Regions from separate parts of the Sporosarcina sp. FSL K6-2383 genome, predicted to be linked through region 1. Evidence: riboswitches for the same ligand, from Rfam matches in the RefSeq annotation. Region 1 holds a riboswitch; each other region holds the start of a gene.
What was found. Region 1 has a riboswitch for S-adenosylmethionine ahead of metH (methionine synthase). Riboswitches for the same ligand answer to the same signal wherever they lie in the genome.

Region 1 (3,262 bases):
CAAGAAGATCATAAGAACGCTCTGCAACTTCGAGTTTCCGTTCACGCGTAACCGCCATTCCAGGTTCGTCGATTGTCCCAACAACGACAGCTGCACCAAACTTTTTGACAAGTGGCATTACAGCATCGTAGCGGTCTTCGCCATCCTCCAAGTTGATGGAGTTAATGATGACTTTCCCTTGTGAATATTTTAATGCTTCTTCAATAACCTTCTCGTCTGTGGAATCAATGACGAGAGGCACTTTCACTTTTTTGACAACTTCCTTCATGAATTTTGTGACATCCTCTAACTCGTCACGATCTGGATTAGCTAGACAAATATCAATGACGTGTGCGCCACCTTTTACTTGTGCACGCGCAATTTCGGATGCTTCTTCAAATTTGCCGTCAACGATTAGCTGTTTGAATTTCCGAGACCCGATAACATTTGTTCGTTCGCCAATTAATAGCGGACGCATAGAGTCGTCATACAGTATTGGTTCAATACCCGATACGACATGACCGTGAATCGTTTCGGGACCTTGGCGCGGCTTTTTATCAGCGACTACTTCACGAATCGCACGGATATGCTCAGGTGTTGTTCCGCAACAGCCCCCTACGATATTTAACCAACCTTTATCAGCAAAGCCTTGTAGTTTTTTAGAGAGAGACTCAGGTGATTCATGGTAATGACCTTCCTCGTCTGGAAGCCCAGCATTTGGGTAACAACTGACATAACTTGTGGCTAGGTCTGATAGTGAGCGAAGGTGGTCTGTCATGAACTCCGGACCTGTTGCACAGTTCAGGCCAACAGATAGTGGTTTTATATGCTCGATTGAAATATAAAATGATTCAATGCTTTGACCAGCTAATGTTGTTCCCATTGGCTCAATTGTTCCAGAAATCATAACAGGTAATTCTAGTCCTGTTTCCTCAAATGCACGCTTGATCCCTAATGTGCCGGCTTTGACATTCAACATATCCTGGCTCGTTTCCATCAATAGCAAATCACAGCCGCCTTCGATCAATGCTTTTGCTTGTATATAAAAGTCCTGTGTCAGGCCATCAAATGTAGCTCCGCCTGTAACGGATAATGTTTTGGTCGTTGGGCCCATTGCACCTGCAACGAAACGCGGCCATTCAGGTGTAGAAAAGTCTTCCGCACACTTTTTAGCTATTTGCGCAGCATGGAAGTTAATATCATGTGCTCGTTCACCCAAATCATAGTCATCGAGAACAATGGGTGTTCCGCCAAATGTGTTTGTGGAGATGATATCTGCGCCAGCCTCCAAATATTCGCGGTGAATGCGATTTAGGACATCGGGCTTTACGATATTTAAATACTCATTACAGCCATCGTATTCTTCACCACCGAAATCCTCGGCAGAAAGGTTGGCATTTTGTAGCATGGTTCCCATTGCGCCATCCATAATAAGTATTCTTTTCTGTAGTTGTTCTTCAATAGGGTGTCTCGGCATAGCTCATCACTCTCTCTTTACATCAATTATTTTGTAGCTTTTAAGAAAATAAAAAAAGCCTTCAAATAAAGAAGGCTTTACGAGTTTACGTAGTTGTCCCTTCTCATCTTCAGAACCACGGGGATTCTTCTGGAATTAGCACCAGTCCATATAGGCAGGTTGCTGAAGCTTCATAGGGCCAGTTCCCTCTGCTTCTCTTGATAAGAATAATTATGAAATTGTGAAATCCGCCGGAGGCAAACCCTCGCTGGATAAAGTTGAATAATTGAAATTATCATAACGTTATAATTTGCTTCCGTCAAGCAATCCTTTGTAGAAAGCTAGAAAGTCTATGGTAAGATGAAGATAATATGACAAACAGAAGGTGAACGAGTTGAGAGCATTTAAATATATTATTCCCATCATGATGATTGTCGGGACGGTTAGTATTATGATGTTGAACAAGAACCACCAAGAGGTCCCGCCTATGTCTCGCATTTATATTACGCTAGGTGCAATGGCCGTCAGTGGAATTTTAGCTTACTTTTTATTTCCAAAAGATGAAGAGAAGAATAAATGAAAAGAGACCGCTAGCGAATTTTGCTGGTGGTTTTTTCGTGAAAAGTGAAACGATTCTATAGTCTAATCGTATAAGAGATATGTGAAAAAAATCTTTGCTATAGAAAAGAGTGTTTTAGATGATTAATTTACTTATCTTCTCAATCATTACAGGGATTGTGTCAAGTTTAATTATTGTCCCGTTTGTGTTGAACAAAAAGGAGACGAAAGAGCCGGTTTCTTTTAACAAGGTCGCGGCTGTGGCTAGCACTGCTGTTGTAAGTACAATACTCGTGTTTGCCTTTTATTATCTAACCAATATGGATCGCAACTGGACGTCATTATGGGGTCCGCTACTCGTGGTCACTTTATTGGGCGCAGTTGTTGCGGGGAGTAAAGACCGCAAATTTAAGATTGTCTTATTACTAGGAGCAATTGCTTTCGGTGCTTATATCCTCAGCGCGCCTTTATTCAACGCAGATCAGAAATACAAGGCTGTCGAGATGGATCAGCAGGTGGAAATCAAAGCGTTTGATGAAACGAAAACACCGGCAAGTGTGCCGCCGAAGTTTGCACGTAACAAGATGAAGAAAGCGTTCGGTCAAGTACCGAATACGAGTTATTATGAATTAGGCAATTTACAAATTCAAAAAGTTGGCGATGATTTTGTCTACATCGCACCTGTTGAATTTTCGGGTCTTTTCAAGTGGTGGGCTGGGAAAACAACACCTGGGTATTTCACAATGAGTGCGACTGATTCGGCAGATAATCCGAAATTCGTGAAGGTTGAAATGACTTATACGCCTTCATCGTTTTTCCACAAGCAAGTGGAGCGTCATATGCGGATGGAAATGCCGAATCTCATTTTCTACGGGGATGTCCAGCTAGAAATTGATAATGAAGGAGTGCCTTATTATATCCGCTCATACGGGAACTTTATTACGGCACGCAACGGCTTTGATGTTCAAGGGATTGTAGTGGTTGATCCGGCGACGGGAGAGATGGCGAAATATGCACTTGCGGATGTACCTGCATTTATCGATGGTGCTGTTTCGCCTGAAGCAGTTAGTTTACAAAATAGTTATTTTGGTAACTATGTTCACGGATTCTGGAATTCGGTATTCGGGAAAAAAGATGTGAAATTGCCGTCAGATGAAGGGACCGAAGCTAATGTGAGTCCGATTTTTGACGAGAATGGTCATATGTTTTACTTCACTGATTTTACAAGTCCGAAAGAAGGCGTCGATTCGATGCTTGGTTATGCCTTGA
Region 2 (3,262 bases), 120 kb from region 1:
GATTTCATTGAATTCCACGAAGTCTTGGATGAACGGATGATTAGGATTAAAGGAAATTTCCCCCGTGTTTCGAACATCGTAACGTTCCGTTTCAACACCATCGAATGTATACCCTTTTTCAGGAACATATCCTTCAAATCCGTTTAAATGCTCCATAAAATCTAAATGCCACCACGTACGTCTAAACTCGCCGTCCGTCACAAGCTCCAACCCAACTTCAATTTGTTTATCGACAACTCGTTTAATTTCCTGTGTTTCAACTTCACGTAATTGTTGTGCTGTAATCGCACCTTCTTTAAAATCTTTACGTGCTTGGTGCAAATTATCTGGACGTAGTAAACTTCCTACGTGATCCGCTCTGAATGGCGCTTTCGTTACAGTAGTTGATTGAGTTGTCATGTCTATTCCTTCTTTCTATTTTTAGTAGTCAATTTTGATTTTTTTATGATAAGAGCGCAAATGGGCGCTCCTATTTGCTTATCTTTGGACAGGCATTCAAATGAGCAGACCTGCTTGGTTTTGTTAGGACAGAGACACAAATGGGCAACCCTGTTTAGTTCGCTTGAGCAGAAACACGAATGAGCGGATCTGCTTGCTTTGTTTGAATAGGGACACGAGTGAGCAGCCCTTTTTTCATTATTATGGCAGTATCGCGAATGAGCGTACCGGGAATCCTGATGCTTTTTCTGGCTTCGGAACGATATTGAAAATGACTGCACCTTTAGCAGGCAGTTTATCTAAATTTGTTAATAATTCTATTTGGTAAGTATCTTGTTCTAGCACATAATATTCGCCTAGCAACGCTTGGTTCTTTTGAAAGTCGATGGCTGAATCTGTATCGAACGTTTCATGTCCAACTGCTTTCACCTGTCGTTCTTCGAATAAAAACTCCAAAGCATCAAGTCCCCAACCGGGTATGCGGTTATTGCCGTCGGCATCTTTATTACAAAAGGCCTCATTATCCGGCCAACGCTTGCTCCAATCTGTGCGCAGCGCGACGAAAGTACCTGCTTCAATTCGGCCATACTGCTCTTCAAATTTTAAAATATCTTCAACCGCTAATGTAAAATCATGATTAGTAGCGGATTCCTTTGATTTATCGATAACGATGAGTGGTAAAACTAACTCTTTCAAACCTAATTCATCCAAATATCTTGTATCACGCACAAAGTGAATGGGTGCATCGATATGCGTACCGTACTGTCCCGCAAATGTAAAGCTCTGTGCAAAAAATCCATCATCATGATCAAATAATGTTGTAAATTCAGCCGCATCAAAGGCTGAGAAATGGGGCGAGTCGGGTCCAAAAGTATGTGTTAAATCGACCCACTCTTTCTGTTTTAATAACGCAATTGCATTGATTAATTCATTCGACATAAACATTCCTCCTTATTTTATGAAGGTAACTTTAGTCTCCAGATAGAACAAAAAAACCTCTTCTATACTAAAAAGAAGAGGTTTTGGCATGATCGCTATTTGCTCTTCTTATCTTCAAGCTACAAGCATTACACTTGGCTTCTGGAATTAGCACAGTACTAAAAAAGTCTGTTGCTGAGGTATCAAAGGGCCAGTCCCTCCACCTCTCTGGATAAGAAAGTTACGTATTCAGTTGGTAAATAGTACAATACAGTCCTTTGAATAGAATGTCAACAGTAAAGATATAAAATTTTTAAAATTAACTAACTAATGTTGTAGATTTAGTGCTTCATTTCACTGCGTAATTTACGATGCTCGCGGCGTGCTGGCGCAGTTTCAAACAAACTCTTTTCAATTTCTGTTTCCGGATAAATTCCCAGTACAGGAGTTGGTTTATTATTTTCATCCATAGCAACCATCGTCAAAAATGACTCCGTCGTCAATTTCGTTTCACCTGTCAGTAAATTCATCGAATGAACGGACACAAATACTTCCATCGATGTACGCCCAGTTGATGTGACAAGTGCTTCGAGCTCTAACACATCACCGACACGCGCAGATGACATGAAATCAACTGAATCGATTGAAGCCGTAACGACTGCTGTATTCGAATGTTTCATTGCCGTAATTGCAGCAATTTCATCGATATAGGCAAGGACTCGTCCCCCAAAAATGGTTTGCAGATGGTTCGTATCGGGCGGCAAAACCAGCTTTGTCTGGATGGTGCGCGATTGGCCCATAGGTCTATTTTTTTTCATATTACTCTCTCCCCCTGTTTTTTATGAATAAAGGGAACTTTTCCCGTATCTATTCCGTAAATATAGTATACACCTATTGGAGGAATTTCAATGACGACTTTTATCGAAAAACACTATGAAAGAATTACTTGGTTCTTCCTAATAATCGGTTTCATTTTACTATTTACTGCAAGTGATTACGTATCACTTGTGTTATTTTTCTATCTACTTGTGAGAGCCATAAAGTTTCGAACAACGATTCGAAAAACGCTTCAGAATACACCGCGAAGTACGATGTTTATATATGCACTCGGTATGATTGTACTGATTGCTGCGCTAGTAGTCGTCATGTGGTTTTCAAGTAGTTTCGTTCAAAAACATACGATCCCTGGCTTCTTGCAGTATATTTACGTCGCCATTGTCTTAGTTGGATCCATGTTCTTTTATACTTGGTTTATGGATTTCTTGGTAAAAGTATGGAATAAGAAAAAGTCATCGAAGTAAAATCCAAAGAGGACATCTCCTATTGGAGTGTCCTCTTACACCATTCCCGCCAGTAGCGCATAAACACGCTTCATCTCTTCCTGCATCTTCCACTGATCGACCGCGAGCCATCGACAATGAATTGCATTCCCTTCAAGCCGCGTCATGCCAGCCTTCAGCCCTTCTTCAACTCGCAACGTTTCCTGCAATGCACGCACATCAACATTAACGACATTCGGAGAAACAAGCCAAATGGAGCCGACATACATCGCGCCTTCAAGGAGGCCAATCCCACCTAGCTCAGCATCACGCGGCGCAAAATGTAGCGAGTCAAAAGCAATTAACTCATCCTCTACGAAAATCTTAAAATTCGACCGAAATGATTGATAATCAAAAATCTCACCGCGTTTTTCACGCCCCGGCGCAACAATTTCACCCCATAATACCGTTGCATCACACGCGACGCGCAACGTTGTATTCACTTGAAACTTCGCGTCAACAAACGGAATCAGCACCTCGGGCATCCACTCCAAACGTGAACGTTCCGCAAGGTCGACCTCAATTGTAAAATGACAAGTATCCCCCGTATGCGACGGATAGATTTTCAACGCCGATTGCTGCGTCAA
Region 3 (3,262 bases), 320 kb from region 1:
AAATTAATTTCGTATTTGGTTGGATAGCTTGCTTGACTGCTGCTAAATCGCCTAAATCTACAAAAGTATGATCAATCCGGAATTTCGTCAATACTTCAGTGACAAAACGAAATGTTCCACCGTAAACATCCTCGGTGATGACAATATGATCATCAGCAGACAACAGCATGAATGCAGAGGAAATAGCAGCAATGCCAGAAGCAAATGCCAGCCCTCTCGCACCGCCTTCCAAGGCTGCAATTGTTTTTTCCAAAGCATCCCTTGTTGGATTGCCCGAACGACTGTAGTCATATGGACCGAACTTATCAAAGCTCTCCTGATGGAATGTAGAGGATAAGTAAATCGGAACGTTGACAGCACCTGTTTTTTGCTCAAAATCGCCACGTGTCGATGCGTGGATAATCGTCGTTTCCAATCGTTCTTCATGTGAACTCATAGTTGAGGCACCTCGCTTTTTAATGTGGCAAATACTTGTTTCAAATCGGCAATTAAGTCTACCGCATCCTCTACTCCTACTGAAAAGCGTAACAATTTTTCATCGACACCTCGGCGTAGTCGTTCTTCCAGCGGGATATCTGCATGGGTTTGTGTCGTTGGGTAGGTAATGAAACTCTCCACACCACCAAGACTTTCTGCAAATGTAATGAGTCTTAGGTTTTCTAGAAATGGTCCAACCCATTCGCCCTCTTGTAGGCGGAAGGATAGCATCCCACCTTTTCCTGGATATAGTACATCTTTGACAAGTGGCTCACTTTGTAAGAAATCTACAATAGTTTTCGCATTGGCATCATGCTGCTTCATGCGTAAATGAAGCGTTTTTAATCCACGAACGATTAACCATGAATCGAAAGGCGACAAAACCGCGCCAATCGCATTGTGATTAGTACCAAGTTTGGTACAAAGCTCCTCTCCCTTCGCCACAACCAATCCAGCAAGCACATCATTATGACCGCCAATATATTTCGTTGCACTATGCAAAACAATATCAGCGCCAAGCTCAATTGGTCTTTGGAAATACGGTGTGTAAAATGTGTTATCGACAATGAGCAACAAACCATGCCTTTTAGCGAGTTCTGCGTATTGAATAATATCAATTTCCTGCATCAAAGGATTGGTTGGTGTTTCGATAAAAAGGGCTTTTGTTTTCTCTGTAATCAAGTTCTCAGTCTCTTTAACGTCTTTATAATCTGTATACGTCGTCGTAATCGAATAGATATCGGCATAATAGTCTAGCAGACGATAGGTCCCACCGTAAATATCTTCTGGACCAATCAATTCGTCGCCTGAGCGGAATAGAGATAACACTAATTGAATCGCAGCCATACCGGAACTACAGGCAAAACCCGCGTCTCCGCCTTCTAAGTTCGCAATGCCTTCTTCTAAAATGGAGCGTGTTGGATTTTTGGTTCGTGAGTAGTCATAGCCAGTCGATTGACCGAGTCCGTTGTGCTTAAAAGCTGTAGATAAATAAATCGGTGGGTTCACCGCCCCAGTTTTCAAATCGCTGTTATTTCCTAGCTGCACTAATCGTGTTTCAAAACTTTTGTTTGTCATTGTCATCATCCTTTTCGTTTGAAATAAATTACGCCGGGCTGTAAATGAAGAGGGAATCCCTGCAGAATAAAATTGAAAAGAGGACCCTCTATAAGAAGAGGGCCCTCAAAAATATTGAAGTCAATCTTCTTATCTTCAAGACAGCTATCGTCTATTGGAATTAGCACCATACCCTAATTAGGCTGGTTGCTGAGACATCATCGGGCCACTCCCTACGTCTCTCTTGATAAGAATAAAATATGAAGTTGTTAGAAAATATTAATTTATCCAACTCTATCACGTTGAGAAAAAAAAGACAAGAGGATTATTAATCCGACTTGTCTTTTTTGATGGTGGGTGTCTTATCTGTAACATCTAGTATGTCTAGCAGGAACACAAACACAGGAATCCCAATAATCAATCCCCAGACGCCAAAGAAGTTTTGTGAAAAAATGAGCACAATAAACGTATAAAAAACGGGTAAATCTGTTTTCGAAGACATCAGTTTTGGATTTAAGATATAAGCTTCAATTGCATGGATAACCATGACGGCTATAAATAAGTAAATGACTGTTAAGTATCCGCCAATCGTAAAACCAATAATAGTGAGGGGGACTAAAGAAATAATGACCCCTGCGACTGGGATGAGCCCTAAGAAGAAAATCATAATGCCCAATCCAATAATTTGTGGGAATCCAAGTATCATCAAAATAATGACTGATAACACTGTATTCACAAGTGCGATAATAAACTGAGCTTCTATTACTTTTCCAAATGTACGCGAAAACTTTTTCCCGAAGAATTCAATTTCATAATAGAACGGTGCAATTTTACTACTTTTAAATTTATTCGTGAATTCAATTAAACTTGGCTTTTCAAGAAGGAAAAACAGGCTAAGGATTAAGGCAATCAATACTTGAACACTGGTTTTACTAATATCTGTAAAGGATTTTAGTAGAAATGAAAAACCATTTTCTAAATAGGCAGTAATTTTTTCACTAGAAACGATGGACTCAATAAAATTGATTAATGGATTATCGTAGGATTGGGTAGAGAAGCTTGTAATCTGCTTAATTAACTGGCTGATTTCTAGTGAAATAATCGGTAAATACTTAACTAGACCAACCGTCAGTATACCGACAATCGTCGTATAGAGTAGGAGAACGAGTGCTTTTCGATTGAGGCGGACGTGCTTGAACGTAAATTCTACAAGTCGATCCATCAAAAAGGCGAAAATAAATGTTAGTAGAATTAAATTCATCATACTTCTGACGCTGTACAAAATTAAAATGATTAAAGCAAAAATAATGACCCGTTTTACTCCTTTATTCTTAAAGAAATCAGTTATCACTTCCATATTTAGATAATACCCCTCATTAATTATTTTGAGTGAAGATTATGTCGTAATACGTCTACTAACAGTATCAGCCTAAAGAGTAGATTTTACAAGTGGGAACTCCAGTCGTTATCCATCTTTTTAGAGATATTCTACCCAATTATATGTGTAAATAACGATTAGAAAAGTATTTTCCTCCATTTTGCAAAAAAAATAGAGAGACACGTATTAATTGAGATTGGTTTATGTAATAAGACATTACTGTGAACATATGGAAAACCGACTAATATTATTATATAATGTAAGCAAGAGAAGGAGTGATACTATGTTGAAGAAAAGCACAATTATCATCCCGGAAAACCCGCTGTCTAGTTTTTTATTCAGCGATACGCG
Region 4 (3,262 bases), 730 kb from region 1:
CGAGTGCAATAGATGTGACAGTAATGCCCGAAACAAGCGCAGGCATCGACTCAGGTAATAGAACTTTGAATATAATTGTGCGCGTTTTCGCTCCCATCGACTTGGCAGCTTCGATGACGCCTTTATCAATTTCCTGAAGTGCAATTAATACCATTCTTCCATAGAAAGGAGCTGCTCCAATAATAAGTGCAGGCAATGCTGCATCAGGTCCACGTATCGTCCCTAGTAGGAACTTCGTAAAGGGAATCAGTAAAATAATTAATATAATAAAAGGTATCGACCTAAAAATATTGACGAATGCCCCCGTCACAATATTGGCGAACTTATTGGCCCACAGCTGTCCAGGGCTTGAAAGGAACAGAAGGACACCTAGCACTAATCCGATTACTAACGTAAAAAATGTAGATAATACTGTCATATAAATAGTTTCAACTGTTGCTTCCCACATTTTCGGCCAGTCCACATTCGGAAATAGGGTTTCAATCATTACTAATCACCTCTGTCTGCACATCTTTTTCATGAAGATAACGAATGGCTTCTTTAATGGTCCCCTCATCTCCCACAAGCTGAAGGATTAACGAACCGTATGCCCCGCCATGCGTATGTGAAATATTCCCCTGAACGATGTTCACATCTACATCAAATTTACGTATCAGGCCTGCCAAAACGGGCTGTTCTGTCCGTTCCCCTACAAATACAAGCTTGATAAGCGTACCAGAAGATACCTCTTCTTTAATATGCGCCAATGCCTGCTTCACTTCTACCGGCTCCGTTATTTGAGAAACAAATCGTTTCGTAATCGGCGCTTGCGGTGATTGGAATACTTCTAGGACATCTCCCAACTCGACAACTTCGCCCGCTTCCATGACTGCAACCCGATGGCAAATTTTACGAATGACGTGCATTTCATGTGTGATCAACACAATCGTCAAGCCTAATCGTTCGTTAATACCCGTTAGAAGATCGAGAATTGAATCTGTTGTCTCTGGATCAAGGGCTGAAGTTGCTTCATCACATAACAGAACTTCTGGGTCATTTGCCAGCGCGCGGGCGATTCCCACACGCTGCTTTTGACCGCCTGATAATTCGGATGGATAGGCATTTTCACGACCAGCCAAACCTACAAGTTCAATCAGCTCTGTCACTTTCTTTTCACGGTCTACTTTTCGTACTCCTGCGATTTCCAGCGGAAAAGCGATATTTTCTTTAACAGTTCTAGACCATAGTAAGTTGAAATGTTGGAAAATCATACTTACTTTTTGTCGTGCTTCCCTTAGTTCTTTTCCCTTGATAGCTGAAATTTCTAACTTCCCAATCTGCACAGTGCCAGATGTAGGCATTTCAAGACCATTCAGCAAGCGAATTAGCGTACTTTTTCCTGCCCCACTATAACCAATGACTCCGAAAATCTCGCCATCAGCAATTTCAAGCGATACATCTTTGACAGCTGTAATACTAGCTGATCCATCACCGTATCGTTTATTTATATTTGATAAATGAATCATTTCTTTCACCTCTGGATCATTTTCTTTACACTATGTTGATAATATAAAGCCGAAAATATAAAAAAGCCTTCCTGCAGACGGGCAGAAAGGCTTGACGTTATCATAAATAAACGTTCGTCCAATCTCTCATCTCCCAAAGCAAATGCTTTGTGTGATTTGGCACCATTTCACTTTCGTGACGGTTGCCGGGCTTCAAAGGGCACTATCCCTCCACCTCTCTTAATAAGAGCGACCTATTCAATTAAATGTTAAAACGAAGTATAGCATAGCTTCTCAAACTATGTCAACTTATTTTTTCAAGTAGATAAGGAACTGACTGAAATGCATAGATTTTATGCTGCACAACGCCATCCTTTTGAATGAGTAAGCAAGGAACACTTTCGATTTCATAATCCATCGCCAAGTCTTGTACGTAATTCAAATCCGCTTTCCCAATTGGTAAGTCTGGCTTCATTACTGACACAACTTCCATCATTTTCGATGCGACAGCACAGGTCCCACACATCGGTGTATAGAGATAATATACCGCAACGTCTGACTCTTTCACAGTTGCTTCCCATTGTTCACGTGTCCATGTTTCCATTGTTTATAAACCATCCTTTTATAATCAATTACGCCTCGGCGTAATTGCGTCCAAATTTTGAATTGTGCCCACAGGACGTGGGTATGCAGTCGTTGCGACAGGACGTCGCGAACTTAGACTGCCTGCAATTAACTCCCTTCAAAATTTGTGACATCCACCGGAGGCTTGACTTGATTCGGCAGGGAATTTGGGCTTCCTGCCGAATCAAGTCAAAAATTCGGGGTGTATGTTAAAATTTGCATCCAGTAATATTGTTGCAAGCACTTTGTATGGAGTCGTTTCCACTTCCTTATAAACTTTTTCTGTATATAAATGAATCGCGTTAGGGAATCCCCTTTTGACTAATGTTCGAATCTGCTCACCTGATTCATCCGCATCGACAAAGACATACAGCTCATGTTGTTCATAAGGTTCCAGTAATTCTTCCAGCCGATAGGAGCTAACTGTCCCGTTCGTACAAATGATATCAACGGACTCAGCCAGAATTCGTGCAAGACGTTTTCTATCTTGGCCCCCTTCAACAACAATCACTCTGTCATATAGCACAAAGGATCCTCCCACGCTTCATTTTTTATGGTTCAAAAAAACGCCGTGATAAGACCGGCGTTTAGTTAGATTACATTATTCTCCGACTGTCATTTTTTCGTATGCTTCAGCGGACATTAATGCATCCAATTCAGATGCATCAGATGGTTCAACAACAATCATCCATGCATTTTCGTATGGAGATTCATTCACGAATTCAGGGCTATCTTCTAGACCTTCGTTTACTTCAATTACTTTACCGCTAATTGGTGCATAAAGTTCCGATACTGTCTTAACGGATTCAACGCTTCCGAAAGGCTCGTCTGCTTTGATGTCGTCACCTACAGATGGAAGTTCAACGAAAACGATATCGCCAAGTTCAGATTGTGCAAAATGTGTAATTCCAATACGGTAGTTACCGCCTTCTTCTTTTACCCATTCATGCTCTTCAGAATAACGCAGATCTTTTGGTGTGCTCATTCCGTAACCCCTCCAAATATATAATTTCATTCACTTCAATATTCGCATATTTAGTTCATAAAAACAAGGAAGGAATCACTTTGTCCAAACGTTTTCAAATTCCTCTTCCTTGAATCCAACTGTCACTTTATCATCGCCGAAAACAAGTGGCCTTTTTATCAACATACCA

Region 2: another riboswitch for S-adenosylmethionine. It lies ahead of MKZ10_RS01970 (cyclase family protein); the one in region 1 lies ahead of metH (methionine synthase).
Region 3: another riboswitch for S-adenosylmethionine. It lies ahead of MKZ10_RS18155 (methionine biosynthesis PLP-dependent protein); the one in region 1 lies ahead of metH (methionine synthase).
Region 4: another riboswitch for S-adenosylmethionine. It lies ahead of MKZ10_RS16105 (methionine ABC transporter ATP-binding protein); the one in region 1 lies ahead of metH (methionine synthase).

What each region holds. Positions count from the first base shown of each region.
Region 1 covers NZ_CP152017.1:242,823-246,084, reverse strand. The annotation lists gene metH (methionine synthase) at 1-1,456, opposite strand, end outside; SAM riboswitch class I at 1,557-1,663, opposite strand; gene MKZ10_RS01395 (histidine kinase) at 1,830-2,015, shown strand; gene MKZ10_RS01390 (hypothetical protein) at 2,134-3,262, shown strand, end outside.
Region 2 covers NZ_CP152017.1:361,052-364,313, forward strand. The annotation lists gene MKZ10_RS01965 (5-methyltetrahydropteroyltriglutamate--homocysteine S-methyltransferase) at 1-399, opposite strand, end outside; gene MKZ10_RS01970 (cyclase family protein) at 640-1,377, opposite strand; SAM riboswitch class I at 1,483-1,595, opposite strand; gene MKZ10_RS01975 (acyl-CoA thioesterase) at 1,698-2,174, opposite strand; gene MKZ10_RS01980 (hypothetical protein) at 2,265-2,657, shown strand; gene MKZ10_RS01985 (urease accessory protein UreD) at 2,693-3,262, opposite strand, start outside.
Region 3 covers NZ_CP152017.1:3,593,891-3,597,152, reverse strand. The annotation lists gene metC (cystathionine beta-lyase) at 1-436, opposite strand, end outside; gene MKZ10_RS18155 (methionine biosynthesis PLP-dependent protein) at 433-1,554, opposite strand; SAM riboswitch class I at 1,681-1,787, opposite strand; gene MKZ10_RS18150 (AI-2E family transporter) at 1,862-2,890, opposite strand; gene MKZ10_RS18145 (DoxX family membrane protein) at 3,195-3,262, shown strand, end outside.
Region 4 covers NZ_CP152017.1:3,182,825-3,186,086, forward strand. The annotation lists gene MKZ10_RS16100 (methionine ABC transporter permease) at 1-487, opposite strand, end outside; gene MKZ10_RS16105 (methionine ABC transporter ATP-binding protein) at 480-1,505, opposite strand; SAM riboswitch class I at 1,629-1,734, opposite strand; gene MKZ10_RS16110 (thioredoxin family protein) at 1,789-2,088, opposite strand; gene MKZ10_RS16115 (toprim domain-containing protein) at 2,293-2,634, opposite strand; gene gcvH (glycine cleavage system protein GcvH) at 2,710-3,093, opposite strand; gene MKZ10_RS16125 (arsenate reductase family protein) at 3,169-3,262, opposite strand, start outside.